Regions from separate parts of the Vibrio sp. WZ-1 genome, predicted to be linked through region 3. Evidence: predicted binding sites of a transcription regulator. Region 3 holds the regulator's gene; each other region holds the start of a gene.

The links. Region 3 encodes CRP, which controls carbon source genes, mostly activating them, when cyclic AMP is high. Its sites were predicted from a motif close to TGTGANNNNNNTCACA; they were not measured.
Region 1: the regulator CRP is predicted to act here: its motif matches at 3,103-3,118, upstream of recB (exodeoxyribonuclease V subunit beta).
Region 2: the regulator CRP is predicted to act here: its motif matches at 4,861-4,876, upstream of udp (uridine phosphorylase).

What each region holds. Positions count from the first base shown of each region.
Region 1 is NZ_JBQEQR010000076.1:106,104-116,912, reverse strand. It holds gene recC (exodeoxyribonuclease V subunit gamma) at 1-2,925, shown strand, start outside; gene recB (exodeoxyribonuclease V subunit beta) at 3,216-6,854, shown strand; gene recD (exodeoxyribonuclease V subunit alpha) at 6,854-9,013, shown strand; gene ACTS60_RS13130 (hypothetical protein) at 9,051-9,239, opposite strand; gene argA (amino-acid N-acetyltransferase) at 9,501-10,809, opposite strand, start outside.
Region 2 is NZ_JBQEQR010000080.1:182,946-193,754, reverse strand. It holds gene ACTS60_RS17480 (CBS domain-containing protein) at 325-744, shown strand; gene ACTS60_RS17475 (MATE family efflux transporter) at 807-2,258, shown strand; gene ACTS60_RS17470 (zinc/cadmium/mercury/lead-transporting ATPase) at 2,359-4,665, shown strand; gene udp (uridine phosphorylase) at 4,972-5,730, shown strand; gene ACTS60_RS17460 (DUF1887 family protein) at 5,885-7,045, opposite strand; gene ACTS60_RS17455 (methyl-accepting chemotaxis protein) at 7,212-9,203, opposite strand; gene hinT (purine nucleoside phosphoramidase) at 9,436-9,786, shown strand; gene ACTS60_RS17445 (COG3014 family protein) at 9,853-10,809, shown strand, end outside.
Region 3 is NZ_JBQEQR010000043.1:10,135-20,943, forward strand. It holds gene kefB (glutathione-regulated potassium-efflux system protein KefB) at 1-1,388, opposite strand, end outside; gene kefG (glutathione-regulated potassium-efflux system ancillary protein KefG) at 1,372-1,959, opposite strand; gene ACTS60_RS01795 (ABC transporter ATP-binding protein) at 2,127-4,046, shown strand; gene ACTS60_RS01800 (TIGR02444 family protein) at 4,043-4,522, shown strand; gene ACTS60_RS01805 (hydrolase) at 5,002-6,009, shown strand; gene ACTS60_RS01810 (YheU family protein) at 6,072-6,281, shown strand; gene ACTS60_RS01815 (phosphoribulokinase) at 6,409-7,278, shown strand; gene crp (cAMP-activated global transcriptional regulator CRP) at 7,518-8,150, shown strand; gene ACTS60_RS01825 (DUF1338 domain-containing protein) at 8,375-9,166, opposite strand; gene astD (succinylglutamate-semialdehyde dehydrogenase) at 9,431-10,809, opposite strand, start outside.

The DNA.
Region 1 (10,809 bases), on a different contig from region 3:
TATCATCGTGCCAATTTGTACGAACACTTCATTGATACGCTAGAAAACTTCAACGGTAACTTTGATCATCTGCCGAAGCGTCTGTTTGTGTTTGGTATCTCTTCACTGCCGCCACGTTACATGGATGCGCTCAAAGCTATTGGTGAACACATTGATGTGCACTTGATGTTTACCAACCCTTGTCGTTATTACTGGGGTGAGGTACGCGACCGTAAATTCCTAGCTCGCCTAGCAGCAAAACATCGCCAGCACGTGGTGTGGCAAGAAGACCATTCTGAAGTACAAGGTGAGAGTGAGCAGTTAAAAGGTTCACTAGAAGAAAACGTGGTGGATGAGCTGCATACCGATGTGGTGGGTAACAGCTTGTTGGCGTCGATGGGTAAACTTGGGCGCGATAACATGTATCTGTTGTCGCAACTAGAATCCCATGAGATTGAAGCTTTTGTTGATGTCGAGCGCGACAGTCTGCTCCATCAACTTCAAGCAGATATTCTTAATCTAGAAGAGCACCAAGACGATCAGCAGATCGATAGCAGTCAGCACAAACAAGTGGTGAACTTGGGTGATAAATCTCTGAGCTTGCACTCTTGCCACAGCCCAATGCGAGAAGTGGAAGTACTCCACGACCAGCTTCTGGCGATGTTCGATGCCGATCCGACACTGAAACCGCGCGATATTATTGTCATGGTGGCAGACATCAATGCCTACAGCCCTGCGATTCAGGCGGTATTCGGCAATGCGCCGGGTGAGCGATTTATTCCTTACTCGATTTCAGACCGAACGGCCGATCAAGAAAGCCCAATTTTGGCGGCTTTCATGCAACTTGTTAATTTACCGAATACACGTTGCTTGGCTTCTGAATTACTTGAGTTGTTAGAAACGCCGGCGATTTTGAAGCGATTCGATCTCAGCGAAGATGACTTCCTTCAAGCCAAACAATGGGTAGAAGAATCGGGCATTCGCTGGGGGCTAGATAGCCATACCGGCAGCGAATTTGAACTGCCAGAAACACGCCAAAACACGTGGCAATTTGGTATCCAGCGTATGTTATTAGGCTATGCGATGCCAGAATCTGCCGGTTTGTTTGAAGTGCAAGAAGGTAGCCTTTCGCCATACAATGAAGTGCAAGGTATGGGCGCAGAACTTGCCGGTAAGTTAGCTCACTTTATTCAACAAATTAGCCAATATCGCCGCAAACTTTCCCATGTTCAGTCGATTGATGCATGGCGTGAAACCTTGGTGGCGATGTTGGATGACTTCTTCTCAGTTGAGCTAGAAGGGGAAATGGCGCTTAAGTCCATTCGCGATACCTTGAGCCAACTAAAAGAACAGTTAACCGATGCGGCATTTGATGATGCCTTGTCGCCTTCTATTGTGAGCCAATATCTGCAAAACAAGCTGTCAGGAACACGGGTCAGCCAGCGCTTCCTTGCCGGACAAGTGAACTTCTGTACTCTGATGCCGATGCGCTCGATCCCATTTAGAACCGTGTGTCTACTCGGTATGAACGATGGCGTTTACCCGCGCTCAATGCCACCAGAAGGTTTTGACTTAATGACGGGGCGCACTAAGCCGGGCGACCGTTCACGCCGAGACGATGACCGTTACCTGTTCCTAGAAGCCATGCTGTCTGCGCAGCAAAGTTTGTACATCAGTTACGTTGGGCGTTCTATCCAAGACAACACTGAGCGCGTGCCGTCTGTTCTGGTGTCGGAGTTGATGGAATATTGCCATCAGAACTACTGCCTAGATGGCGATCAAGACCAGCCTGTTGATGACTCCGGAGATAAACTACTCAAGGAGTTAGTGAATGTGCATGCAATGGTGCCATTCAGCCCAAGCGCATTCCAAGGTTCTCATTCAAGCTATGCCAAAGAGTGGATTCCAGCAGCGTTGACCCAAAGCAATCAATCGCAAGGTCATGCGCGTGGCGAGTTTAACCGCGCATTGGATGATTACTTACTCGGTGCGATCTTCCCAATTGAGTTGGACTTGGTGGAATTACAACGCTTCTGGCGTTTGCCTGTTCAGTATTTTTTTAACCGCCGTTTGAAAGTGATGTTTGAACCCCCATTGCCTGTGATGGAAGACGATGAGCCCTTTGTATTAGGTGGCTTAGAAAGCTATCAAATGCGCGATGAGCTACTGGAAACCTTGCTCGAAACCGCCATTACTCAACCGTCCGCAAAAGCAGACGTACTCAAGCACTTTATGACTGAACAACGCGCGCAGGGCAAATTACCGGTTGGCGCATTTGGTGATATCGAGTTTGAAACCAACCGCGTGCAAGCGGAAGAGCTGGTGGATAAGTTGGCGTTCTTATCCGGTGCTCCGCAAGACGATTTAGAAATCGACCTTACCTTCGATGTGCTTGGTGAAGGAAAAAACATCCGTCTAACCGGTTGGCTAACTCAATGCTATCAGTCCGGTTTGATTCGCTACCGCAGCGGTAAAATTCGTGCGCAGGATTACCTCGCTGCATGGATTGATCATCTTGCTATGTCTGCCTCTGGTCACGCTAGAAAGACTCACGTTATCGGTTATGACCGCAAGGAAGGCGCAGTGCATTTGGTTTACCCAGCAATGGCAGACGCTGCGCAAGCAAAACAACTACTTGCTGAATTAGTGCGTTTGTTTTTTGAAGGCATGACCAAGCCATTACCATACTTCCCGAAAACAGCACTGGCGTGCGTTGAGGCGGGCTTTAGTCGTGGTCATTGGGCTGATGACGAAGAGAAATCGCTGAAGAAAATGGCGGATGCATTCAATGATGGCTACATGAGTCCAGGAGAAGGAAATAACGCGTATATTTCGCGTATTTGGTCTACTTGGAATGACGAGCTTGCAGCAGAAGTTCGCACGCTGACCGCATTGGTTCTTCAAGGCGCAAGATTGGCGGCGATGGATGCCGATGATGAAAAGTAAGTTGGATTATTTAGACAAAAAAGAGAGTAGGGTGGCCGCCAGAAAATCATTATTTTTTGTAGGGCGTTCGCTGTACGGCCACAAGGTCAGAGGGACCATGATTCGTTTGAGTGTAGCTGCCTGAAAGGCTTGGCTTATCTCGTGACGCGCATACTAGCGGTTGAAGATCAGGATAACCGTGAGTGAGATCCCACTAACCTCTAAATATTCCAACTTGTTAGACATATAAATAGAATTTTTAACGACAGATCACAGTTCGGTCAGTCGATAATCCGGAGAGATTCAGCGTTATGGCGCAAATGTCAGTTCCAACTCCACTGCAAACCATGACTTTTCCACTGCATGGTGCAAGGTTAATTGAAGCATCGGCGGGTACGGGTAAAACCTTTACTATCGCGGGTTTGTATCTGCGACTCCTACTAGGGCATGGCACTGCCGATACGAAGCACCGCGTACCGTTGACCGTGGATCAAATTCTGGTGGTGACCTTTACCGAAGCTGCAACGGCGGAGCTGCGTGATCGTATTCGTGCTCGTATTCATGACGCGAGGATCGCGTTCGCTCGCGGGAAAAGCTCAGATCCTGTGATTCAACCTTTGTTGGAAGAAATCGAAGATCATAAGCAAGCCGCTGAGATCCTATTGCAAGCGGAACGCCAAATGGATGAAGCCGCGGTGTACACCATTCACGGTTTCTGCCAACGTATGCTGACGCAAAACGCATTCGAATCTGGTAGCCGTTTCAACAATGAGTTTGTAACGGACGAAAGCCATCTTAAAGCGCAAGTGGTTGCTGATTACTGGCGTCGCAATTTCTACCCTCTGCCGTTCGCTTTGGCTGGAGAAGTACGCCAACTCTGGGGCTCGCCATCGGATCTACTGTATGACATAAGTAACTACCTCACGGGCGCGCCGCTAAGTCTCTCTGTTCCGGCAATGGAAGGTAGCCTTGCCAATTTGCATGAGCAAAACTTAAAGCAAATTGATGCTTTGAAAGCCCAATGGCGTGATAGCCAAGATGACTTCCTCGCGCTGATTTCTGATTCCGATGTCAACAAACGCAGCTACACCAAAAAGTCTTTGCCGACGTGGTTAGAAGCGGTCAATACATGGGCAGCGACAGAAACCACGGGCTATGACTATCCAGATAAGCTGGAGAAGTTCGCGCAGAATGTGTTGTTTGAGAAAACCCCGAAAGGAACTGCGCCACAGCATCCTGTGTTTGAGGCGATTGAAACTTTCCTTACCAACCCTATCAGCTTAAAAGCGCCATTGTTAGCTCATGCGATTGAGCATTGTCGCGTGATGCTGGCAAAAGCAAAAAATCAGAAACAATGGTTGTCATTCGATGACTTGCTGACTCAGCTTTCTGCCTCGATTGATACCGATGAAACCGCACTACTGACAGAGCGCATTCGCACGCTTTATCCGGTTGCGATGATCGATGAATTCCAAGATACCGACCCACTGCAATACAGTATTTTTAGCCGCATTTATTTGGATAATCCTGAGTGCGGTTTGTTTATGATCGGTGACCCGAAGCAGGCGATTTACGGCTTCCGTGGCGCGGATATCTTCACTTACATTAAGGCTCGTAACCAAGTTAGTGCTCACTACACGCTTGGTACTAACTGGCGCTCAAGTGCCGATATGGTATTGGCAGTGAATCAGATTTTTGCTCTGCCAGATAGCCCGTTTATTTATGACTCTGATATTCCATTCCACCCCGTGGATTACAGCCCAAGTGCCGACAAACGCGTTTGGACTATGGGTGGTCAAAAGCAACCTGCACTGACTTATTGGCTGCAAGAAGCGGAAGATAAACCTTTGCCAAAAGGTGAATATCTCACCGCTATGGCAGAGGCGACAGCGAGCCAAATTCAAACCATTTTGACCGCGGCACAACAAGGTCAAGCGTGTCTGGTCAATGGTGAGAAGCAGAAGCCAGTCAAAGCGGGTGACATTGCAGTGTTGGTGCGAACGGGTAGCGAAGGTCGCATGGTCAAACAGGCGTTAGCCGGCCAAGGCATTGCCAGCGTGTACCTTTCTAACCGCGACAGCGTGTTTACCAGTTCTGTGGCACAAGACTTACAGCGTTTGCTGCAAGCGGTGTTAACGCCAGAAAATGACAGAGCATTACGTGCCAGCCTAGCATCAGAATTGTTTGCTCTGGATGCAGCCAGCTTAGACGCCCTCAATAACGACGAAACCGTGTGGGAAAACGCGGTTAATGAGTTCAAAGAATATCGTAAGCTTTGGGTGCAACGTGGTGTGCTTCCTATGCTGCGAGCAGTGATCAGTAAGCGTCATATTGCTGAACGTCTGCTAGAAGAAGGGGCGAGTTCACAAAGCGAAAACGGTGAGCGAGTACTTACCGATCTGATGCACATTGGTGAGCTATTGCAGCAAGCGAGTAACGAATTAGACAGCGACCACGGTTTGCTGCGTTGGTTAGCACAATCTATCAGCGATGCAGAGCACGGGTTGGGTGGCAGCGATGACCAAATTCAACGTCTGGAATCAGAGCGTAACTTGGTGCAAATCGTCACCATTCATAAATCCAAAGGTCTGGAATATGACTTAGTCTTCTTGCCATTTGTGTTTGGTTACCGAGAAGCGAGTGAAGCCAAATACTACGACGCTGAGAACGATCGCACCGTACTTGATATCACGGGTAACGATGCGTCGTTAAAACAGGCAGATAAGGAACGTCTTGCGGAAGACTTGCGCCTCATCTATGTAGCGCTAACGCGTGCCGTATATGCCTGCTTTATTGGTGCTTCACCGCTGCGCAATGGTCGCTCAACCAAAGAGCCAACCGGTGTTCATCACAGTGCGATTGGTTACTTGGTGCAAAATGGTCAAGAGGGCGGCATCAACGACCTGTTCGTGGGGTTGAAAAAGCAGCAAGAGAATCTCGATAACGTCGTAATTTGTGACCCTCCAAAGCAGCACGACGAGATGTATGTTGCGGAGCAAACCGAGTTAGCAGCGTTGACTGCCAAAGAACTGCAAAACCCAATTGATAGAAACTGGCGCATCACCAGTTACTCGGGCTTGGTTAAGCAAGGTTCTCATCATGCTGAACATGACGCGACGATTGAAATTACAGGCTTTGATATCGATTCTTCAGAAGAGCAAGATGAAGCGGAATTGGTTGAGCCAGAACGCTCTATCTTCAACTTCCCGCGTGGCGCACGTCCGGGTACTTTCCTGCACAGCTTATTTGAGGAAATTGAGTTTACTCAACCAGCGACAACGGAAGAGAACACCCAAATCATCCTCGGCTTGATGGAAAGCGAACAGCTTGATGAAGAATGGTTGCCAATCCTGCAACAGTTGATTGATACCGTGCTGGCAACGCCTTTGGATAGCAAAGCACTGCTGCTCAATCAAAAAGGCCCGGCACAACGTTTGGTTGAGATGGAATTCTTATTACCGATTGAAGTGCTATCTGCACCAGCATTGAACCGTGTGATTCAACGTCATGATCCGCTGTCTGCCAAAGCGGGCGATCTGGGTTTCCAAACCGTGCAAGGTATGCTGAAAGGCTTTATTGACTTGGTGTTTGAGCACCAAGGCAAATATTACGTCCTCGACTGGAAATCGAACCACTTAGGTGATGATGTGTTCCATTATCATGGCGATGCGTTGAAGTCGGCGATGGCGGATCATCGCTATGATCTACAATACCAAATCTACGCCTTGGCGCTGCATCGTTTCTTACGCAGCAGATTGCCAAATTATGATTATGAACAGCACTTTGGCGGCGTTTATTACCTGTTCTTGCGTGGTATGGATGGGCAAAGTGATCACGGTATTTTTTCTGCCAAGCCAACCTTTGAATTTTTACAAGAGATGGATCATTTGATTGATGGTCAAGCACCTGACACGCGATCCAGCGAATCTGGTCAGATGGAGTTAATTTGATGAAAACCAATGATCTTCTTTCTGAGCAAAGCAGTGCGATGGCAACACCAGATCTATTGGCAACGTTAGAATCGCTAGCAAAAAAAGGAGCGATTCGCCAATTGGATTTCCAGTTCGCGCGCTTTATCTATTCGCAAGTTGAGCAACAAGTGAACAGCCAAGAACTGGCATTTATTGCAGGCGTGGTCAGTAGTGAGTTAGGGAAAGGACACATCTGCTTGCCTCTGTTTGATAGCCAAGGGCAACCAGCGGACCTTGTCAGTAAGCTTGGTCTGTTTGGAGAGTCTGCGTTAGCGCTTAATACTCAGCTGCAAGGCGTTAATTGGGTTGAGCTTCTGCAAGCGTCGCCTTTGGTTGGTGCTCAAGGTGAAGCCTTGCCAATGATGTTTGATGGTGAGCGTCTCTACTTACATCGTTACTGGCACTATGAAGTGACGTTGGCGGACAAGCTCAATCAACTCAGTGCGGCTGTAAACCTACAGCCTCAAGAATTCACACGTTTGTCTGAGTTGCTGCATCATTTATTCGCTCGTCAGTACCACTTTCTGTTCAATGCATTAGCCAAAGCGACAGAGGCAGGAACCAGCAACCAAGTGCTACGCCAGCAATTAGTCTGTGACCATTTGGATGTGGTTACTGTAGACAGTCTCAATTGGGCTGCCATTGATGCGGCAGTCTGCCAAGCGAAACAAGTTCACGATCTGCAAGTGCTGGACAAGCTTGTACCATTATCGGCTTGTGTTAACTGGCAGAAGGTCGCTGCTGCGGTGGCACTGACGCGTCGTTTTGCGGTGATTTCCGGTGGTCCGGGTACGGGAAAAACCACCACGGTAACCAAATTGCTTGCCGCGCTGATTGAGCAAGCTGGACAAGAGAAAAACCTCACCATCAAGCTAGTGGCGCCAACAGGTAAAGCGGCAGCACGTTTGACAGAGTCTATTGGTAAAGCGATTCAAGAGTTGCCGGTGGAGCCTGAGCTTAAAGCGAAAATTCCAACCGAGTCGAGCACCTTGCATCGTCTGTTGGGCGCGATCCCAAACAGTGCAGAGTTTCGTCACAACAAACAAAATCCGTTACATCTCGATATTTTAGTGGTGGATGAAGCTTCCATGGTCGATCTGCCGATGATGTACAAAGTCGTCGATGCGCTGCCAAAGCATGCGCGTTTGATTCTTCTCGGAGATAAAGACCAGTTGGCATCGGTAGAAGCAGGTGCGGTACTCGGTGATATCTGTTCGTTTCATGCATTCGGTTTTGGCAAAGAGCAGGCGTCTGCGGTGGCGAAGTTAACGGGCTTTGACACCTTGGCGTACAGCACCAACAGTAATGCTTCGATTGCCGATAGCTTGTGTATGCTGCAAAAGAGTTACCGATTCGACGTCCGTTCTGGTATTGGTCAGTTAGCGAAAGCGGTCAATGCTGGCTCAGCCGCAAAAGTAGATGACGTTTGGAATCGTGATTTTGCTGATATCGAGCATTTCGCATTGAGTAGCCCAAATTACAATCAGATGATGCAGACTTTGGTCTCCGAATATGGTCGTTATCTAAAACGCATCGGACAGCAAGAGATTGACCAAAAGACTGGAGAAACAGAAACGCTGACCCACAAAGCCAAAGCTGTGCTGGATACTTTTAATCAATGCCGCTTGTTGTGTGCTATTCGTGAAGGTGATTTTGGTGTGACAGGTTTAAACCAACGTATTGAAAAAGCACTAGCAGCGCGTAAGTTGATTCAAACCCAAGACGAGCTTTGGTATCACGGCAGACCTGTGATGGTCACGCGTAATGATCATGGTTTGGGGTTGTATAACGGTGACATCGGCATTTGTATGCGAGACGACAGCGAAGGTGAACCGCGTCTAAAAGTGTTCTTCGAATTACCGGATGGCAGCGTGAAGTCGGTGCTGCCAAGCCGAGTCCCTGAGCATGAAACCGCATATGCGATGACTATCCATAAATCACAGGGCAGTGAGTTTGAGTACACGTTGATGATTTTGCCGCCAGATTTCAGTCCAATCCTCACTCGCGAGCTGATCTATACCGGAATTACTCGCGCCAAGAAACGCCTTGCGATGTACGCTGAGATGAATGTCCTCAAACGTGGCATCAAAGTGAAAACCACTCGAGCGAGTGGGTTGGTCTCTCGCTTATCTAGTTAACACAAAAAGACCGAGCATGATGCTCGGTCTTCTTCTATCAACTGGCTTTACTAAAAGCGTTGGTAAATGACACGCTCTTAATGTTGTATTGTTTTTGGTAGCTTAAGATGAACTCTCGGATAGCATCATTAACAGGGAACACACAATGCACATCTAGGCCTTCTAAAAAGTGATTATCAGCCATATCCCAAAAGCTTTGCAGCGAATTACAAATAATAGTTCTCATATAACAGTGCTCTTCTCGGCTTTAATAAAAGTCAGATAAACAGCTGTCCTTGATATACGGATACCCAGCAGGAGTGGTATTAATGCTGGGTACTTTAGGGTGGAGAGAGTTCTCGCACCTAGATCCTTTGCGGTTAAAGTTTAACCGCATTGGCGCAAAGTATAGCCAACCAGATGAATAAATCAACGATAAATAGTCATTCAATTTTAATGTAATGGTTTGCACATTAATTGAACGGCTTGTGTTAGTTGATCATGTGGTTCAAAGATCTAACGCTAGGATTTTTGACTTACGCTGAAAGTTATACAGATCCTGTTTTACGACAGGTAGGTAATCAACATTCACCTCGTAAAAGCCTTGCTCTCTGAACCAGTGCAAGCTGTGGGTAGTCAGTACAAAAATCTGGTCAATGCAGTCTGATTTTGAACGATGCTTCATATAGTTGAGCAGTAGTAGTCCTCGGTTTCCATCTCGATAGTCAGGGTGAATTGCAACGCAGGCCATCTCTGCTTTGCGTTCTTCGATATATGGATACAAAGCCGCACAGCCTATTATCAAACCGTCTTTTTCTATGATGGTGAACTTACTAATTTCTTGCTCAAGTTGCTCACGTGAGCGTCGTACTAAGACTCCTTGCTCTTCTAGTGGACGAATCAAATCTAGGATACCGCCAATGTCATCGATGTCGGCTTCTCGTACTTGCTCTGCACTTGCCATTACGACTTGAGTACCTATACCGTCGAAAGAGAAAAGCTCTTGAATTAACGCGCCATCCACTTTGTAGCTGATAAGGTGGCTACGCGGTACTCCTGCGCGACATGCGGCAATGGAACCTTTAAGAAAACGTAGAGTTCCAGAGTTGTAATCAGTGTCAGGTGAGGTGTTTTCAGTCAGTTTCTTGATGACGTGTTCTGCTTCGATCGGGAATAACTCCGCGACCGCATTACCATTGTCATCAATCACACCTTGTTCCGAACAAAAGCCAATCAGCTTATCTGCACCTAGTTTTATCGCAAGCTGAGTGGCAACTTCTTCAGAGAGCAGATTAAAACATTCACCTGTTACAGAGCTGGCAATAGGGCCGAGTAGAACGATTGAGCCTTGATCGAGTGTGCGGTGAATAGCATTGCTATCGATGCGACGAATACGACCGCTATGGCAGTAGTCAACGCCATCATCTACGCCAAGTGGTTGAGCAATAACAAAGTTACCGCTGACAACATTCAGTTGGGTGCCTGCCATCGGGGTGTTGTTGAGGCTCATCGATAAGCGTGCAGTTATAGCGAGCTGAAGTTGACCTGCTGCTTGCATAACTACCGATAGGGCTGCTTCGTCAGTGATACGAATGTTTTTGTGATACGGAGTAGTAAGGTCTTGCTTCTTTAGTAATTGGTTTATTTGTGGGCGTGCACCATAAACTACAACTACTTTTATTCCAAGACTATGCATTAGGGCAATGTCGTTGATAATGTTGCCAAAGTTTTTGTCTGCCACTGCCTCGCCACCCAGCATTAATACCATGGTTTTACCACGGTGTGCATTTACGTAGGGGGTCGATTGACGAAATCCT
Region 2 (10,809 bases), on a different contig from region 3:
TTCGAAAGCCAGCCCCATTTGAGGTTGGCTTTTTTGTTTGCACTGCATAGCTAATTATTTCTAACTTGAGTTTTTATTAACTCGACTTTATCTCGACCTCTGTGCACGCAATATATTTTCACTGTTCATCACCAGACTGAGTTTTGCACCCGAGGTAAATAAATATGCAACTGTGTATTTATTGTTTTGTCTTATGTATCAGTTCGGATAGAGATCAATAGCCTAAATCTATAAATAAAATTGCTAATTTCAATTTAGTAAAATCAAGAAATTAGACGACACTTATCTTAAAGGCAGCAAAAACGTGCCGCTAAGGAGATAAAAATGCACTCACTAAAAGTTAAAGATTACATGACATTGCAAGCGGTGACGTTCACCAGAAATATGTCGCTAACAGCGGCTTTGGACAAGGTGATGCAAAGTGTTACTCTAGGTGGACCTGTCATTGACGAAAACGAGAAGGTCATCGGATTCCTTTCTGAACAAGACCTTTTGGATAAGTTGGTTAAAGCGAGCTACCACTGCCAAGACACTCATACGGTGGAAGAGTGTATGCATGATGATGTACTTTCTGTATCACCGGAGATGTCGATCATTGAGCTGGCCGACATGATGAAGATAGGCAAACCGAAAATGTATCCTGTAGTGGATGACAACGAGAAGTTGGTCGGTGTCATTACAAGACGTGATGTGCTTAGAGCGATCGGTATGTCTCTAAACGAATGTTTCCAGCACCCTGTCTAAAATCAAACAATTAATATTAAGATAAAAGACGCCTCGGCGTCTTTTTGTCGTTGAGGAAGAATATGTCTACCCAAGAGGCGAAGTTTGTCCAAGGTTCCACGATGCGCCATATCTTAGTGATGTCAGGTGCGGGCTCAGTAGGCTTGATGGCACTGTTTGTGGTCGACTTGCTTGATATGTTGTTCATCAGTATGTTAGGGCAAGTCGAGCTGGCAGCTGCCGTTGGCTTTGCAGGGACGCTGATTTTCTTTTCTACTTCTGCTTCTATTGGTACGTCGATTGCGATGGGAGCATTAGTTTCCAAGTCTATTGGTGCAAAAGACTTTGACCGCGCTAGGTTGATGAGCGGCAGTATTATGCTGACGGCTTTTATGATCAGCTTAGCGATTACTGTGGGTATGTATGTTCATATACCAGAGCTCTTAGCTGCGATTGGTGCAGAAGGTGTTGCTGCTGAGCGTGCTGAAGCGTATCTCAACATTCTATTGCCAAGCGCGCCGATTCTGGCGTTGGGTATGTCGGCGGGTGCCGGGTTGCGAGCCGCTGGTGATGCAAAGCGCTCTATGTGGGCAACGTTGGCTGGTGGTATTGTTAACGCGATTCTCGACCCATGGTTTATTTTCGTTTTTAAATGGAATGTGGAAGGGGCCGCGGCTGCTTCTGTTATTGCCCGTTTCACGGTGTTGGCCTTCGCATTATATCCACTGGTCAAAGTACATAAGCTGGTTTCCTTTCCCAATCTCGATATTCTTAAAAACAACCTAAAACCAATTTTGGCCATTGCTGTGCCTGCAATTATCACCAATACGGCTACACCCATAGGCAATGCGATTGTCACCACGCACATAGCACAATTTGGTGAAGACTTCGTTGCAGGTTTTGCTGTGATTGGTCGCTTAACGCCTGTCTGTTTTGCGGTGATTTTTGCTCTGTCTGGTGCAGTAGGGCCGATTATTGGACAGAACTTTGGTGCTGAGCGAATGGACCGGGTGAAAAAGACACTGACGGATTCTTTACTCGTTACCACGATTTATACGCTTGCTGTATGCGTTGTGCTGTATTTGCTGCAAGACTACATTGTGGCTATGTTCAGCCTTACTGGTGATGCTGCAATTATTGTGGCGGCGTTTTGCACGTATGTTGCAATCAGTTTTGTTTTCAACGGTACTTTGTTTGTCGCCAATACCTCCTTCAATAATCTGGGTAAGCCACTTTACTCGACAGCACTCAATTTAGGTAAAGCAACAATTGGCACTCTGCCTTTCGTTTACTTTGGATCGCAATGGTACGGAGCACTTGGCGTGTTATATGGACAAGCGGTGGGTACGATAGTGTTTGGGTTGCTGGCGTTAGTTGTCCTGAACAAACACATTAAAGACCTGATGCAAAACTTCGGAGAAGAAGATATAGAAGACGATCCAGCGATCACTTGCGTCAATACTCAACCTTTTTGCTCTCACGATGCGGTATTGATTGATGAAGTGGCAACCGCTTTGGAAGAAGAAAAAGCGTAAATTTTGTTTATCTGACATAAATATGCTTGACCTTGGAGTTAGCTCCAAGGTTTATTCTTAGTGGTAGATAAAGGTTTATCACCAATAAGGAAAGTGAATTATGTGTTCGAAACATCAAGGTTGCCAATCAGGCAAAGTCAAATCTGCGGTGGCAGTAGGTGCAAGTGACTCATGCTGCGCACCGGCAAAGCCAACGCTAAACATTACCCAAGCAACCGTTGCTGTCTCAGAAGAATCTTGTTGTAGCGGCGGAAGCTGTAGTTCGGATTCTGTTGACGACGAAGGCCCTGCTGAACCTCTCGAGTCCACCAGTCGTCATAGTTGGCTAGTGTCAGGCATGGATTGTCCTGCCTGTGCGCAAAAGCTAGAAAAGGCCATCTCTTCTGTTGAGGGGGTCACAAATGCCAAAGTCTTGTTCGCAACAGAAAAGCTAGTGGTCGATTTTGATAACCGAGCACTTGCGCCTGTTATCGAGCAAGTTTCTCAGCAAACCGGATTCCCACTGACTTCGACAGATGCGCCAAAACCAAAAGCCGAGAAAAAGGGTTGGCTGGGCGTTATCAAAGACAATGTTCAGATCCTCTCTATTGCAGGTGCGATGGCGTTTGCTGGCATCATTTCTGATTTCAATCCAACGCTAAGTACTTGGTTGTTTACTTTGACCTGTTTGCTTGGCTTGTATCCGGTTGCGATGAAAGCGGTCAAGTTGGCCCGCACTGGTACGCCATTTGCGATTGAAACATTAATGAGTGTGGCGGCGTTAGGTGCGCTGTACCTTGGTGAAACCGCGGAAGCGGCGATGGTGCTATTGCTTTTCCTTATTGGTGAAAAGTTAGAAGCATATGCATCCTCTCGTGCTCGCAGCGGTGTTCAAGCATTGATGGATCTCGTTCCAGAGAATACAACGCTGATTGTTGATGGTGAACGTCAAGAAGTGCCAGCGTCACAGCTTCAACCCGGTGACGTGATTGAAGTTGCGCCTGGTGGCCGCATGCCTGCGGATGGCCTGCTTATGACTCAAGCTGCAAGCTTCGATGAAAGTGCGTTAACGGGCGAGTCTGTTCCGGTAGAGCACAACGAAGGCGGTAAAATCATGGCAGGCGCTGTGGTTGTCGATAAAGTCGTTCAAGTAAAAGTGACTTCTCGCCAAGGTGAGAACGCGATTGACCGTATCCTGCATTTGATTGAAGAGGCGGAATCACGCAAAGCGCCACTTGAACGCTTCCTCGACAAGTTCAGCCGTTGGTACACACCGCTGATGATGCTTGTTTCTCTATTAGTCATTATCACGCCACCATTGTTGTTTGCTCAGCCTTGGGAAACGTGGGTATACCGTGGTTTAGCATTGTTGTTGATCGCATGTCCATGTGCTTTGGTTATCTCCACGCCTGCGGCGATTACTTCTGGCTTAGCGGCCGCGGCAAAACGAGGCGCACTGATCAAAGGTGGTGCTGCGCTTGAACTATTAGGCCGCGTTGAATCTGTTGCTTTCGACAAAACGGGTACGCTGACACAAGGTAAACCACAAGTCACTGATGTCGTGCCGTTTGGTGTGACTGAAGAGCAATTGCTTCGCTTAACGGCATCGATTGAGATTGGCTCAAGCCACCCACTGGCCATTTCATTGGTGAACAAAGCGCAAGAACAAGGCATCAACATCCCAGAAGCGGCAGATAAAACCGCGCAAGTGGGCTCTGGTGTAACTGGCGTAGTTGAAGGCAAATTGGTACAGGTGATTGCACCATCGAAAGCGGACTTCCCAATCTCACAACAGGTAGAGCAGCAAGTCTTGGCGTTGGAAGGGCAGGGTAAAACTGTGGTTATCGCACGCCACGATCACGAAGTGATAGGTTTGATTGCTTGGCAAGACACGCTTCGTCAAGATGCTCAACAAGCCGTTGCTGCATTGAAGAAACTGGGTATTTCATCTGTGATGCTAACAGGTGACAACCCTCGCAGTGCCGAAGCAATTGCGAACCAAATTGGCCTTGATTACAAAGCAAGTTTGCTACCAGCAGACAAAGTGCACTATGTAGAAGAGATTTCAGCGCAGCACACGGTTGCGATGGTAGGCGATGGTATTAACGACGCACCAGCGATGAAAGCTTCAAGCATTGGCATTGCAATGGGCGGTGGTACTGACGTTGCACTCGAAACGGCTGATGCCGCGCTGACTCACAACCGTTTGATCGAACTCGCTGGTATGATCGAACTATCACGTGCGACGCTCAATAATATCCGTCAGAACGTTGCGTTGGCTCTAGGACTGAAAGGCGTGTTCTTGGTAACGAGTTTGCTAGGTATAACAGGCTTGTGGGTAGCTGTGTTGGCCGACAGTGGAGCAACAGCTCTTGTTACTTTGAACGCTCTGAGATTGCTTCGTTTTGAATCTAAGCAAGTAAAATAACCATTAAAGTGAAATGAAAACTGACCCGAGGCAGAAGTGTCTCAGGTTTTTTTATGCCTATTAAATCGAAACAGCTTTGGTGTTTGTTTCGTTTGGCAAATCACTTATTCCCATGCAACGAAATGATCTTGAGCTCCTTAAACTGTGATCTAAACCGTTTTTATTTGAAAGTGTGGTTTTATTACATTGTTTCATTGTGATTGCGATCACTCTATGTTGGTGAAAGGTTCGCTACAGTGCATCTGTACCCAACAACTTATTAATGAGCTTATTGTTTACAAAATAAGCCACAACAAGGAGCGACTTATGTCTCAAGCTGTATTCCATTTAGGTATTACTGAAGCTGATCTTAATGGTGCAACTCTAGCAATTATTCCTGGTGATCCAGCGCGCGTTCAAAAAATCGCAGAAGAAATGGAAAACCCAGTATTCCTAGCTAGCCATCGTGAATACACGCTGTACCGTGCAGAGTTAGATGGTAAACCTGTTGTGGTTTGTTCTACTGGTATCGGTGGCCCATCTACGTCTATTGCAGTAGAAGAGCTAGCGCAACTAGGTGTTCGTACTTTCCTACGTGTAGGTACTACAGGTGCGATCCAGCCACACGTAAACGTAGGTGATATGATCGTTACTACAGGTTCTGTTCGCCTAGACGGTGCGAGCCTACACTTTGCTCCAATGGAATTCCCAGCGGTCGCTGATTTTGAAATTGCTACAGCAATGAAAGCGGCAGTAGAAGAATCTGGTGCTGCAGTACACATGGGTGTGACAGCTTCAAGTGATACTTTCTACCCAGGCCAAGAACGTTACGACACTTTCTCTGGTCGTGTTGTTAAGCGTTTCCAAGGTTCTATGCAAGAGTGGCAGGACATGGGCGTTCTGAACTTCGAAATGGAGTCAGCAACACTGCTAACTATGTGTGCAAGCTCAGGCCTAAAAGCAGGTTGTGTGGCGGGTGTAATTATCAACCGTACACAAAAAGAGATTCCAGATCATTCAACGCTGAAAGAAACGGAAGCTCGCTCAATTAAGGTTGTAGTTGAAGCTGCTCGTAAGATGCTTTAAGTACAACGGTTAGTTGGCATTTAAACAAACGGGAAAAGCCAGAGGTTCGCCTCTGGCTTTTTCTATCTGTCAGTTTTGTTTGTGTGCTAAAGACAGCGAATCTGACGCAATAAAAAAGCAGCTCGAGGCTGCTTTTTTGATCGGATATGGACGATTAGATTTCGTCAGAACCGCCAGCGGCTTCAAACCATGCACTCAGGTGTGTCTTCAGATCTTTTAGCTCATCAGGGCCAATTAGCGCCAGGCCTAAATCTTCTGCTCGAGTAATATCATTATGGCGTAGCGGACGGAAGCTGACCAACATAGCACGTGCTTGCAGACCGCCTAGAAGGTCACGCAGTGATTCAAGTTTGTACAGGGTGTCATCGCCATCATCACGCATACCTTTAGTCTTACATTCGATGATGTGCAGCTTGTTATTTACTACGGTCGCAACATCCAGTTCATTACGAACCTCACTTTCACCCAGTTTGCGATAAACCTGCACATTTAAAGAACGGTCTTGAATCGTTGGCATCGTATCTTGGATCTGCTTAACCGTACTATGAACTAAGGTCTCTAGCCATTCACCATTTGAAAAACGACGAGCATCTTCGTCAGCAAACGTCAGTACACCATTTTCGTAAGTGGCGATTTGTGCTTCGACCAAGTCGGTCAGCAGCATGTTCAGTTCACGGTAACCTTGCTGTTTCTCCGAAAGCTCAACATCTAGCTTCTGCTCTTTACGACAAGTCGTTGCAAGGTAGTTTAGCGTAGCAAGACCAGGACCAAGCTCTAACGCGTTAGACGCCCAACGTTCGCCAAGTTCATACAGTTTTTGGTCGAGCTGAGGAGGAAGGTCAACATGATGGAACTCACCTCGAGCACCGAAAATGGTTAAGTAGTCAGAGATAGTGATGTGGTCTTCTACTTGGGTGTCTTCCTTACCATCAGGATATAGCCAGCAAAGTTTGTCACTGTTTGGTTCAACGACAAAGATTGGCCAACGGTATGTACGGAATACTTCATATACAGACAGTAATCGGTGACGTAGGCCACAACTCGCATTCAGTTTTACTTCTTCGCCTCGATCGTGGAGATCTTTTGCTAATTTATGAATCGATTGTTTAATCAGAGAAGTGTTTACAACAGAAGGAATTTCAAAAAATTCGGACGTAATTTCTCGCTGCTCTAACACGGCACTCAGTCGCTCGTAGATGTCAGCTTGACTCTTATCGCCGATAAAGACGATATGGGTACTGACAGTGCGATTATCCAATAGAGGAGTAACCAATCTCACAGGGTCTTGGTCAATAATACCAACATGAACAGCCATAGGTTTTCCTTCTTTTTTGGCTTGCTCGAAAAGAGAAAGTAAAAGGGATGAGCAAGCCATAATAACCATATGTAGACAAGGTCCATAAAAAACAAGGGCGACCTTATAAAAAGTCGCCCTCATACAGTGAGTTGCTATCTAAAAACGGTATAACCTATATCTTTATCTATAGTTTGAAGCGGTGAACCAATTCATTTTGTTGATGAGCCAAGTGAGTGAGTGACTCACTAGTTGCGGCAATACTTGCCATTGCATGGTAGCTCTTGTCTGCGATGTTATTAATGTCTTCGATATTTCGTGCGATATCAGCTGAGGTTTCGCTCTGCTCTACTGCCGCTTGGGAAATATGTGTACTCATTTGGCTGATTTCGATGATCAGAGCTTGAATTTCTTCCATCGAACTGTTGGCTTTGGATGCTTGTTCAACCGACATCTCCATATCACTCATACAACTCTCAATGACTTGGCTTGCTGATTGTGAGCTTGTCTGAAGATTGCTAATCATAGATTCTATCTCAGTCGTCGATTGTGTGGTCTTAGAGGCCAACACGCGTACTTCATCAGCAACCACCGCGAATCCACGGCCTTGCTCACCAGCACGTGCTGCTTCAATAGCAGCGTTTAGAGCGAGTAGGTTGGTTTGCTCTGCAATGTTACGAATTACGTCTAAGATTGAGCCAATCTGGCCACTCATTTTTTGCAACTCAGCGACGGCTGATACAGACTCATTCAATCTTGTCTCTAGTTGATTGATCGTAGAAATATTGCTGTTCATGATATTTCTACCCTGATCAGAAGCAGTCTCCACTCGCTGCACCATTTCCAGTGAACCTTGCGCACTTTGAGCCACTTCTTGAACAGAATGAGACATCTCAGTCATTGCTGTTGCTACGTTTGCCGTCTGCTCACGTTGATTGTTAAGCTGCATTTGTGCCTCTGATGACGTTTGTTCATTTTCAGAAGCCGTGTTTGAAAGGTTGTCAGAAGCGTCATTTAGCTTAACAAGAATATTGTGCAAGCTGTCAGCAAGAGTATTGATATGTCCACTGACGCGGCTGAATTCGTTGTTGTAACGGTTATCAATGCGTTGGGTCATATCACCCTCAGTCAAGCCCTCTAGCACTTTTAGAATGCGAGTCAATGGCTCACGAACGCTATGCGCAATGTGATAACCAATTGCAGCTGCAAATAGTACGACAACAATTGCGATAACAATGGCTTTGGTTACGCCATTCGAGTAGATGTTTCCGGCATCTGTCAGTGATTCTTCCAATTTATCTGTCGCAGTCGCGGTAAATTGTTCGAGGATACCCATCGATGTATCAACTTTGGTTGCTAGGTTAGCGATATTATCGTACAAAGCTGAACGAGCGCTTAGATAGCTGTTGTGTTGATCAAGTACTCCTCCTCGTTGACCAACGTCACGAGTAAATTGTTCAACAGATTCACCAAAGGCATCTTTTAGCGCAGGTAATTGAGTGACTAATCCACGGAATGCGTAGTTTAAATGTGTTACCGCTTTGCGGTTTTTGGTCACTGCTTTCGTTACAAACTCTGGGTTATTGCTAGCCAATGCATCAGACGTAATTACCTCAGCGTCTTTTAGCTTGATGAAGTAGCTTTTTGCCATCACTTTAACGGAAATACTCGATTGATCGGCGACATACTCCTTCATACCAACCGATAGTTCAGTGTTAAGTTTTTGGAAGCGACGAGAGGATTTTTGTACTTCTTCTTGTGCCGCAAACATCGCCTCATAGTTGTCCATGGCTTCTTTAGCTTCAGAGAAGTAGCTTTGCTCGATTTCTTTGAGCTGGGCAAAAGGTTGTTTCAAAGAAGGGTAGATGCGGCTGGCCGTCTCAAGTTTCCCTAACGTAGAGGTAAACTGTTCTTGAGATTTAGCAAACTCCTGACGCATTTCATCCATTCGTTGCTTATTCTCTGTTGTGAGAAAGTCTTTAAAAGACTTGTCGGCAGACAGAAGCTCAACACTGGTTTGGTTTGATAATGAAACCAACGGTAAAGAATTCTTTGATACGGTTTCAAACTTGTTATGAATATCACTCATCCCACTCATCATAATGGTAATGGTGACGGCAAACAGAATTATGATCAGTGCAAAGCCTGCATACATCCGTTTAATTACTGACCCACGCATAATTAGCGTCCTCTCCCAGAAACAAGACAAAAAAATAGTTATGTCTTAAAAAATTAACAAAATTCTTTGAATTGTATTGAGTTTGAGACGCACGTTTTATGACGCACACGACAAAAAAAACTTCTCTGTAACAACTTATATTGATAATGTTAAGTGAACACTGTTTTTTATTGAGCTAAGCCTAGGGTTGGCGCATACTAAAGCGGTTACACACTATATAAATGGAGTACCCATGGCGGAAGAAACCATCTTTAGCAAAATTATCCGTAAAGAGATCCCAGCAGATGTTCTTTATCAAGACGATTTAGTCACTGCATTTCGAGATATCAATCCGCGAGCGCCTAGCCACATTCTTATCATTCCGAACAAGCTAATTCCAACAACGAATGATGTAGAAGCAGAAGATGAGGCGATGATGGGACGTATGTTCACTGTCGCGAAAAAACTGGCTAAAAAGGAAGGTATTGCAGAAGACGGTTATCGTTTGATTGTTAACTGTAACTCGCATGGTGGTCAGGAAGTATACCACATCCATATGCACCTAGTGGGTGGACGCCCGTTAGGCCCAATGGTATTGAGCTAATTGTATAAAAGTGGGTGGGCATTCCCACCCATGTTTTCTTGTCCAACCACATTTGCGGAGATGAATGTGAAACAAGGTTTGAAGCTAATTGGTTTAATTAGCTGGATGGTGGTTGCTGTTGGGTGTGCCAACCTTTCTGCTGGAAACCTGTTTAGTCACTATAGCGATCAAAATCAGCAAGTGTATCAGGCTGTTGTTGCGGGTGATTATGCAGAGGCTGAGCAACTACAGTCGGTTGATGTTGGTGGAGATATACTTGGTAATTTTGAGCGAGGTCGAATCTCATTTCTTGCGCAAGACTATCCAACAAGCTTGGGGGCACTCGAAGACAGCGATCGTGCGGTACGCAAACAACAAGAGCGTGCAACCATTTCTGTTACGGAAACAGCGACCAGTGTCGGTTCTCTGGCTGTTAACGACAATCTGAACGAATACCAACCCGCCGACTACGAGCTCGGTTTCTTGCATTTGTATCTAGGTCTGAACTACCTACAAAAGAACGATCTAGAGGGGGCGTTGGTTGAAATTCGCCGTGCAAACCAAGTTCAAGAAGCTGCAAAGAAAGCCCGTGAAAAGGAACTAAAGCAGGCCGAAAAGGATCTTAACAAGCAAGGTATGTCTGCCAACTTGGGTAGCGTACTCGCAAACTATCCAGATGCTGGAAAGAAGCTTAGCTCAGTACAAAATGGTTACTTATTCTACCTTTCGGGACTGCTTTATGAAGCATCAAGAGATTTGAATAGTGCCTATGTAGACTATCGTCGAGCACTCGCTGTTATGCCTAACAATAAGCAAGTCATTGAGAGCACTATGCTAGCAGCAAGAAAGCTGGGCATGCGTGAAGATCTGCGTATGTTAGAAAAGCGATATGGCAAAACACCACCTAAGCTCAGCAAATCTAAAGGCCGGGTGATTATCATTGATGAACAAGGTGTCGTCGAAGCACTTCACGGTTGGCGTATTGATTTACCGATTTATGACAGCCGAGGCGATGGTGCAATTTATTCGCTTGCACTGCCTTAC
Region 3 (10,809 bases):
TTATCAGCCCCCGCGGCACGTAACAAATCAATCTGAGTCGCATCACCATAAAACACCTTATAGCCGTATTTACGCAGCAAGTGAATTTGGCTCGCGTCACTTTCTAATACCGTTACCTTGATCTTATTGGCGTACATCAAGCGGCCGACAATCTGACCAAAACGACCAAAGCCAGCGATGATCACTCGTGGTCGACGATCCACCACATTGGTCGTCACGCTCTCCTCTTCTTGGTTAAGCGTGTGAGCAAACCACTTCTTCTGCCCCATGAGCAACAGCGGCGTAGTCACCATCGACAAACTCACCACCACCAACAAAAAGGCAACTTGCTCTTTGGTTAAGATACCTTCTTGGCTTGCCGCGGTGAAAATCACAAACGCAAACTCACCACCTTGGCTCAAAATCGCCGCCATACGACTGCGCGACTTAGCACGGACTCGAGCGGTGCGAGCTAAGACATACAGCACCAAACCTTTGACCACCACGAGAGCAATCACGGCACCAAGAATCGCGAACGGTTGCAAGGCTAATAAACCAAGATTCACTGCCATACCCACTGCAATAAAGAACAAGCCAAGCAGCAGACCTTTAAACGGTTCAATCGCAATTTCTAGTTCATGACGGTATTCACTTTCTGCCAGCAGCACACCCGCTAAGAAAGTACCGAGCGCCATCGAAAGCCCCAGCTTTTGCATCGCAACAGAAATGCCAAGTACGACTAGGAGGGCGGCAACGGTGAAGAGTTCACGCACACCACTCATCACCACAAAACGGAACAGAGGACGCAGCAAAAAGTGACCACCAACCAGCAGTGCTGCAACGCTCGCCAGCACCCAAATAGCATCTAACCAATCACCACCGCTTTGACCACCAGCGAGTAAGGGCAACATGGCAAGCATCGGGATGACGGCAATATCTTGGAACAGCAGCACTGCAAAACCCGACTGTCCGGTTTCCGTGCCAGCTTGCCCCTGCTCTTCTATCACTTTTAGTGCAATCGCCGTGGACGAGAGTGCCAAGCCCATGCCGATCACTAAGCTCACTTGCATACTCAAACCAAATAGGCTGACGATGCTGCCGATCACCGCCGTGGTGACAATAACTTGAGCGCCACCCAGACCGAGGATAGGTCCGCGCATCTGCCATAACTTTTTAGGGTTCAGTTCCAAACCAATTAAGAACAGCAGCAACACCACCCCGAGTTCGGCGAAGTGGAGAATCGCGTCCACATCACTGATCAACCCCAGCCCCCAAGGACCAATTAGAACGCCGGCAATCAGGTAACCAAGCACAGAGCCCAGACCAAGTCGCTGGGCAATCGGTACCGCAATAACAGCTGCAGAAAGAAATACCACACTGCTTTGCAAAAACTCACTGGTTATCGCCATGTAGACCTCCTTGCTCATCCCACTCTCTCAGGGGATTGTTCAGCCATTGACGATATTGTTCAGCATGCTGATAACGTTCGATATCCGACACATTGCGCGACCAGTACAGCACTAAAGGCTCAATCCAATGCATCTGACACAAAGCGGCGGTCAGTTCGAACGGCTGGAGGATTTGTTCCAACGGGTATTTGTTGTACCCCATCGGGCTGAACGCATCCTCTTTACCGCCAGTAGTGATCACACTGCGCCAGTACTTACCCGCTAATGCGCTACCATCACCAAACGCAAAGCCTTTGCCCAACACACGATCCATCCACTCTTTCAACAGTGCGGGACAGGAATACATATAGAGAGGATGATGAAAAACGATCACATCATGCGCCATCAGCAAGTCGTGTTCGTAGTTCACATCAATAAAGAAATCAGGGTACGCGCCATAAAGATCGTGCACAGTGACATGATCAAGTGATTGGATTTTTTTTATCATCACTTGATTGGCAATGGAATTTTGTGGCTCTGGATGAGCATAAATCACCAAAACTCGTGGGGGCATAGACGCTGCAACAGCCAAATAGTCGTCCTTGTCGTTATTTTTATCCGTTATCAAATTGTTATACGTTTTTGTATAGCATAATGCAATTAAAGCGCAGAGATCGACTTTTCCTGCCAATAGCCCTACTATTCACCGCGAGATAAATGACCAAGAAACGCGCGCGGCGCAAAGTGAATTAAAACCCTATGATTACCTTTTCTGATATTCAGTTACTGCGTGGCGGTAAACCTCTTTTAGACCAAGCATCCGCAACCATTCACCCAGGCGATAAAGTGGGTCTGGTTGGTAAGAACGGCTGTGGTAAATCGACCCTATTCGCGCTACTGAAAGATGAACTGACGATTGATGCAGGCTCATTCAGTCAACCTCAGCACTGGGAACTAGCATGGGTAGCACAAGAAACCCCGGCTCTTGATCGCAGTGCCATTGAATACGTCATTGATGGTGATCGCGAGTTTCGTGGTTTGGAACAGCAGTTAGCCATTGCTGAAAAGAAAGACAACGGTACGCTGGTTGCAGAGATCCACGGCAAGATTGAAACCATTGGTGGTTACAGCATTCGCGCTCGTGCGGCAGAGTTACTCGACGGCCTCGGCTTTAGCCAAGAGCAAATGAGCTGGAACCTGACTCAATTCTCGGGTGGCTGGCGTATGCGCCTTAACTTGGCTCAAGCCCTATTGTGCCGCTCAGATCTACTGCTACTCGATGAGCCAACCAACCACTTGGATTTGGACGCGGTCATGTGGTTAGAGCGCTGGTTACAAAACTACCCAGGCACACTGATTCTTATCTCGCACGACCGTGACTTCTTAGACCCAATCGTTGGTCGTATCATTCACATCGAAAATCAACAGCTGAATGAATACACGGGTAACTACTCGTCATTCGAAAACCAACGCGCACAAAAAATGGTGCTGCAACAAGCGATGTTCGAGAAGCAACAGAAACAGATGTCGCACATGCAAAGCTACATCGACCGCTTCCGTTACAAAGCATCGAAAGCTCGCCAAGCACAAAGCCGAATTAAAGCTCTGGAGCGTATGGAAAAAGTGCTGCCAGCGCAGTTCGATAACCCATTTAGCTTCCAGTTCCGCGAACCAGCAGCACTGCCAAACCCAATCATGATGATGGATGAAGTATCGGCAGGCTACGGTGACAACCTGATCCTAGAGAAGATCCGCCTTAACCTTGTCCCGGGCAGTCGCATTGGTCTACTTGGCCGTAACGGTGCAGGTAAATCAACCTTGATCAAACTGTTGTCTGGTGAGCTAAAAGCGCAAGGTGGCGATCTGACTTACTCGCAAGGTGTGAAGATCGGTTACTTCGCTCAGCACCAATTAGAAACGCTGCATCCAGAAGAAACACCACTACAGCACATGATGCAAATCGCTCCAGACCAGACTGAGCAACAACTACGTGATTACTTAGGTAGCTTTGGCTTCCAAGGCGATAAAGCGCTAGAGAAAGTCGCTCCGTTTTCTGGTGGTGAAAAAGCACGTTTGGTATTGGCATTAGTGGTCTGGCAAAAACCTAACCTATTGCTACTCGACGAACCAACCAACCACCTAGACTTGGACATGCGCCAAGCATTAACCATGGCACTACAGACCTTTGAAGGTGCAATGGTGATTGTTTCGCACGACCGTTACCTACTGCGAGCAACAACGGATGACTTGTACCTAGTACACGACCGTCAAGTGGCACCATTCGATGGTGACCTCAACGATTACTATAAGTGGCTGACTGAACAACAAAGGGCTGAACGTAAAGAAGCGCAAGCGGCACAACCTGAGAAAGACACAGCGAATAGTGCTGCAGCGAAAAAAGAGCAAAAGCGACGTGAAGCAGAGTTTCGTAAACAGACCGCTCCAATTCGCAAAACGCTGACACAGTTAGAAAACAAAATGGATAAGTTAGGCGAAGCACTGGCGAAAACAGAAGAACAGTTATCGGATAACTCTCTGTATGAAGCCGAAAACAAAGCTAAACTTAATGAAGTATTGGCCCTTCAAGCTTCTAGCAAAGCAGAGCTTGAAGATGTAGAGATGGAATGGATGTCTGCTCAAGAAACCCTCGAGCAGATGGAACTAGAGTTTAATCAATGACAACAGAGCACGCTGAATACACCTTAACCCTTGAACACCTTTGGCAGTTCAGTCTGCAATTTTATGGTGTACGAGAAGTGAAAGAAGCGTGCTTGTCGTTGCAAAATAACTATCACGGCAATGTGAATCTACTGCTGCTGCTCAGATGGCTCGATGAGCAGCAGTTCATCTTTCAAGAGCAAGATTGGCCTCTTGTTCAAGACTGCCTAATCCGCAGCGAAACATTACTCCACTCCTATCGCGAACTACGACGACACCTCAAACTTCAAGTAAATGATGCACTTTATCGTGAGGCATTACAGTTTGAGTTACAGCTTGAAAAGCAACAACAGTCTGATCTGGTTGACTGCATTAATTCACTCATACTAGTGACAAATGACAGTGAACCACTAACATTAAGATACTGTCGAAAGCTGGGCGCAGAACACCTTCAACAAGCATTTTCGCTTCCAGTTCCGAATATTCATCATCCATAAATCTATAATAAATCTATACTTAGACTTATATAAATAAGAGTATATACCCAAGTAACCTCGAGATGCTTGATTCAGCGAGAATGACTTGGTTTGTAGACGCGGCGGAGATTTAAAGATCTAGTCACTCTAAATCAAGAATCGACAACAAAGTATACAAGCCAAGGCAGCTCGCCCTTCGGGAGCGTGTCATTGACCCGATTTCTGCGTCAAACAACTTGGAAAGAGCTGGCTATTACGCTGCGTTGCTTTCCTTGACCTCGAATCAATGACAATGCTCTGAACCCTGCATCTTGAAGTCACTTGGTTATGCGTTTGTTGGCATTGAAGATCTAAGCAGAACCAATCTCTCAGATTAGCGGTAAGGATTGTGCGATATCTCTGCTTAGCTCATGACAAACCACCATCAAACCGTATTCGCGTAAGCACAGAGACCAAAGTGGCGTGAATAACAATAATACTTAAATTGATTGGTACTAAGTATGACCCAATTTTTCGCAGCAGCTGGAATTAAAAACCCACACCTTCAAACGCTTTTGCCGCGCTTTATTCGTAAAAAAGCGTTGTTTACCCCTGTGTGGCAAACTCTTGATACCCCTGATGACGATTTTCTAGACTTAGCGTGGTCAGAACAACAAGACACCGATATTGCCCGTAATAAACCCATTTTTGTTCTGTTCCATGGCCTTGAAGGATGCTTTTATAGCCCTTACGCCAACGGCTTAATGAATGCCTTTGCCAAGTCGGGGTGGTTATCGGTGATGATGCACTTTCGTGGCTGCAGCGGTAAGCCAAACAAAAAAGCCCGCGCCTATCACTCCGGTGAAGTGACGGATGCTCGTTTCTTTCTTGAACAACTCAATCAGCAGTTCCCTAACAACCCTAAAGTTGCGGTCGGCATTTCGCTCGGTGGTAACATGTTGGCGAACTACTTGGCTCAGTACAAAGACGACCCCATCTTAAGTGCTGCGACAATCGTTTCTGCCCCGCTGGATTTGTCCGCATGTGCAAACCGAATAGAGCAAGGTTTTTCCAAGGTCTACAAACGCTATTTACTCTCTTCACTTAAACGTAATGCGCTGCAAAAGCACGATTTGATACAAGGAGAGCTTGCACTGTCTTACCGCTCGATCAAACGTGTTACTCGTCTGTATGAGTTCGATGATCTTGTCACCGCACCTCTGCACGGATTCAAAGATGCACAAGACTACTACGATCAATGTTCAGGTTTGAGCAAACTGCAACAGATCAGCCTACCAACACTGATCATCCACGCTAAAGATGATCCGTTTATGACCGAAGCCGTGATTCCGAAGTTTGTTTTACCGGACAACATTGATTACCGCCTTTATGAAAATGGTGGCCATGTCGGCTTTCTCACAGGTACTGCGCTCAAGCCAAAGTTTTGGTTAGAGGAAGCTCTGCCAGCTTATTACGAAAGTATCGCCGCTGAGTACCTTTCTACTGTATCCAAACAACAAACACAGTAAACTATTCACAAGTGTCAACCAAGGCAGGTAGCACACCATCATCATAAACGTTTGAGGTATTTATGATCATTCCATGGCAAGACATTGCGCCAGAAACATTAGAAAACTTGATCCGAGAATTTGTGCTGCGTGAAGGGACAGATTACGGTGCGGTAGAAGTGTCACTACAAGATAAAATCGACCAAGTTAGAACTCAGTTAGAGAAAGGGGATGCAACGATTGTCTTCTCCGAGCTCCATGAAACGGTTGATATTCAACTCAAAGCAAAATAATAAGGCCCTCACATTTTACCGTATCCCACTCGATGACACGGGCTTGTTACGTGCTATAGTGGGTTATCGACCGTGCAGCATCCACGTGTTGCACTTTACAGGTAAGTAATTTTCGACAAGGTTTGTCATGTCAGCTAAACACCCAATCATCGCGGTTACTGGCTCCTCCGGAGCTGGCACCACCACGACCTCAGAAGCCTTCCGTAAGATGTTCAATATGATGAACGTTAAACCTGCATGGGTTGAAGGAGATAGCTTCCACCGCTTTACTCGCCCGGAGATGGATGTCGAGATCCGTAAGGCTCGCGAGCAAGGTAGACACATCAGCTACTTTGGTCCGCAAGCAAATGACTTCCCAGGGTTAGAAGAATTCTTCCGAAAGTATGGTGAAGAAGGGACCGGCAGCGTGCGTCGCTATCTGCATACCTTCGATGAGGCCGTCCCCTACAATCAAATGCCAGGCACCTTCACACCATGGCAAGACTTACCAGAAGACAGCAACGTACTGTTCTATGAAGGTTTACACGGTGGTGTTGTCGATGGTGACGTCAACGTGGCTCGCCATGTGGACTTTCTGATTGGCATGGTACCCATTGTGAACCTGGAATGGATTCAAAAGTTCGTTCGCGACACTCGCGACAGAGGCCACTCCCGAGAGGCGGTAATGGATTCGATCGTGCGCTCGATGGACGATTACCTCAACTACATTACCCCGCAATTCTCGCGGACTCATATCAACTTTCAGCGTGTGCCAACCGTCGATACTTCCAACCCACTTAACGCCAAAGGCATCCCAAGTTTGGATGAAAGCTTCGTCGTTATCCGCCTACGTGGCATCAAGAATGTCGACTTTCCATACCTCCTGGCTATGATTGATGGCTCATTCATGTCTCGTCATAACACCATTGTGGTGCCGGGCGGTAAGATGAGTTTTGCTATGGAGCTCATCGTCAGACCAATCTTACAGCAGTTGATCGAAACTGGGAAAATTGGCTAAAAGCCCTTTCAATAAGGTGTTTACTTTTCATACCGTGATCATGTGCACAGTTTTGCTTACAAAATCTCAATCATGGCACGATTAAAATCAAGAAATCGTTTCCGAAAAAGGATACTATTTCTAACCGAAACACAAGAGAGCTTGCAGCATATAAAAAGTGCTCTTATTCTAGTAAGCCAATTCAGGCTTAGCTAAAATATGGATAGCGCAAGCGTACCCTGCAGAGGAAGTGAGATATTATGGTTCTAGGTAAACCTCAAACCGACCCAACATTAGAGTGGTTTCTTTCACACTGTCATATTCATAAGTACCCATCAAAAAGCACGCTAATTCACGCGGGCGAAAAAGCAGAGACTTTGTACTACATCGTTAAAGGTTCTGTTGCGGTTCTTATCAAAGACGAAGAAGGTAAGGAAATGATCCTTTCTTACCTAAACCAAGGCGACTTCATTGGTGAGCTTGGTCTATTCGAAGAAGACCAAGAGCGTACAGCTTGGGTTCGCGCTAAATCTCCTTGTGAAGTGGCAGAGATTTCTTTCAAGAAATTCCGTCAACTTATCCAAGTTAACCCAGACATCCTAATGCGCCTTTCTGCGCAAATGGCTCGTCGTCTACAAGTTACTAGCCAAAAAGTGGGTGACCTAGCGTTCCTAGACGTAACTGGTCGTATCGCTCAGACTCTTCTGAACCTTGCTAAACAGCCAGATGCGATGACGCACCCAGACGGCATGCAAATCAAGATCACTCGTCAAGAAATCGGTCAAATCGTTGGCTGTTCTCGTGAGACAGTAGGTCGTATCTTGAAGATGCTAGAAGAGCAGAACCTAATTTCTGCGCACGGTAAAACTATCGTTGTTTACGGAACTCGTTAATCTCGATTAACGTTTAAAAAATTTAAAAGCCACCAAATGAAAGTTTGGTGGCTTTTTCTTTTGTGGGAATCGGGAACGGAAAACAAAGAATCGAGAGTCGGGATCGCTGCGTTCCGAGAGCGGACTTCGTCCTTAGAGATACAGCCCTCTCAGATTCCGAGAGTTAAAACCTCCCCCAGCAAAGCGTTCCCGCCCCCATAGGTCATAGCCCGTTCTCGTATCTATTAACCGTTGGTGCTTTCGAAAATCTTATCTGCTGATGCCGCTACAAATCCTGGGTACAACTCACCGTTATCCATTGAGTAGCGCTTAGCAAACTCGTAGAAGCCCCCTGGAATCACCTCAACGCCTTCAGTAAAGGTCACTGGCACTTTGTCTGCCATGGTCGATGATTGCTCTAGTAGCACCTCTGGCGTGCCTTTTACTTCGCCGCCATTTTCATTGATGGTGAAGCCTGCTGTACGTAGATGGTCGTTTACTTGCTTTACTTCTTGATGCTGGTTGAGCTGATTCACACTCACTGTGAAGTGGTTAGCTCCGTAACCGTGCGCAGCAAGCCACGAAGCGTACTCACTCTCTTTCGCCAAGGTTTGGAAATCAGCATAGCTGAGATCCCATAAACGACCGCCGTACAAGAAGTCGCTGTTTGTCAGTTTAGAAGCATCAACCTGCTCTACCAGTTTATGAACGATGGCTTGTAGCTCTGCTGAGCACTCATCCACTTTCAATTCACTGATGAAGACTTTTGGCTGCTTCGGATCTGGGTGCTCAAAATGTTTTGCCACCAGCTTTTTGCTTTCAAATACGTAATCACCACAGGCTTTATAACCCACTGCCAAGAATGGCTTCGCCAGCGTTTCAATGCCTAGGGGAGCGACATTAAACGTACGTAACGCAATATGGTCATTAATCAGAGGCTCATCTTCTTGAAGAAGTTGATGAACTTTAGCAGCAGAAGGACAAAGACGTTGAATGTAGTCTTGCCATAGCGATTCAAATAACACATCGGGCGTCATAACGACTCCTTGTTATGAAATGTAGAGTTAGGGGTAAGAGGAAGTTGACCACTCGTTCACAGCCCTAAAGCTGTCCAGAATCACGAACGAGCAGTCATCAACCTGTGACGGTATGTGCGGCATAAGTGCCAGTCAGTCAACACGCTCTGGAGAGTCTTGAGCTCGCCTTTGGCGTTTGCCAGCGCGCTTACCGAAATCCTAACTTGGTAAATAGCTCTGGCAGAGAGAAGCAGCGATACTTTGTCACCGCTTCGTATTTCTCTATTACAGGCTTACACCCGGGCTCAATGTTTCAGGCAAGACCGTCTCTTGCCCTTCCATTGATGCCATTGGGTACGCACAGTAGTCTGCTGCGTAGTAAGCACTTGGACGTAGGTTACCCGACGCACCCGGCCCACCAAATGGCGCATCACCACTTGCGCCCGTCAACTGACGGTTGCGGTTCACGATGCCGGCACGAATGTGGTCAACGAAGTATTCCCACTCTTGGTCGTCGGTTGAAACCAGACCTGCCGATAGACCAAAGCGCGTATCGTTCGCCAGTTCTACCGCTTTCTCTAGCCCTTGGTAGCGTACAACTTGCAGAAGTGGACCGAAGTACTCTTCATCTGGCAACTCAGCAATGTTCGTCACATCGATGATGCCTGGAGAAACAAACGCCGCTTCGCCAGCTTTTGCTTCGATCAAACTTTCACCACCAAGTACTTGCAAGTTCGCTTGCGCATCGAGAATGAACTTGGCTGCCGCAACCGAAATTTGCGGTCCCATAAATGGTGCAGGCTCTGCAAATGGTTGGTCTACGCGAATATTGCGCGTCGCTTCCACCAGCTTAGTAATGACTGCATCACCCTTGTCGCCAAATGGAATGTACAGACGACGAGCACAGGTACAACGTTGTCCTGCACTGATGAAGGCAGATTGGATGATGGTGTAAACCGTTGCGTCTAGGTCGCCGTAGTTATCCGAGATAACCATCGGGTTGTTGCCACCCATTTCAAGCGCCAGCATCTTGCCCGGCTGACCAGCAAATTGACGATGCAGAACATGACCTGTGTTCGCACTACCGGTGAACAGTACGCCATCAATGCCTTTCGCATCAGCGAGCGCAATACCGGTTTCTTTCGCACCTTGGACTAGGTTAATTACGCCTTTCGGCAGACCCACTTCTTCCCACAACTTCATGGCTAACTCACCCGTCCATGGCGTTTGCTCAGACGGTTTGAAGACCACGGTGTTACCTGCCAGTAGTGCTGGCACGATGTGACCATTTGGTAAGTGACCCGGGAAGTTGTAAGGACCGAAGACCGCCATTACACCCAATGGGCGATGACGCAATACAATTTGGTTGCCTGCTGCTTCACGCGTCGCTTCACCAGTACGGTCGTGGTAAGCACGAATAGAGATCGCGATTTTACCCGCCATCGCTGCCGCTTCAGTGCGTGTTTCCCAAATCGGCTTGCCGGTTTCTTTGGCAATCACTTCAGCGATTTTTTCGCTGTTCTCTTTTACTTTTTCAGCAAAAGCCAACACGATCGCTTCACGTTCTGCAAATGGGCGCTTCTTCCAATCGACGAATGCTTCACGCGCAGCAGACACCGCTTGGTTAACCTGCTCAGCTGTCGCGCCGTTACCTTGCCAGACCA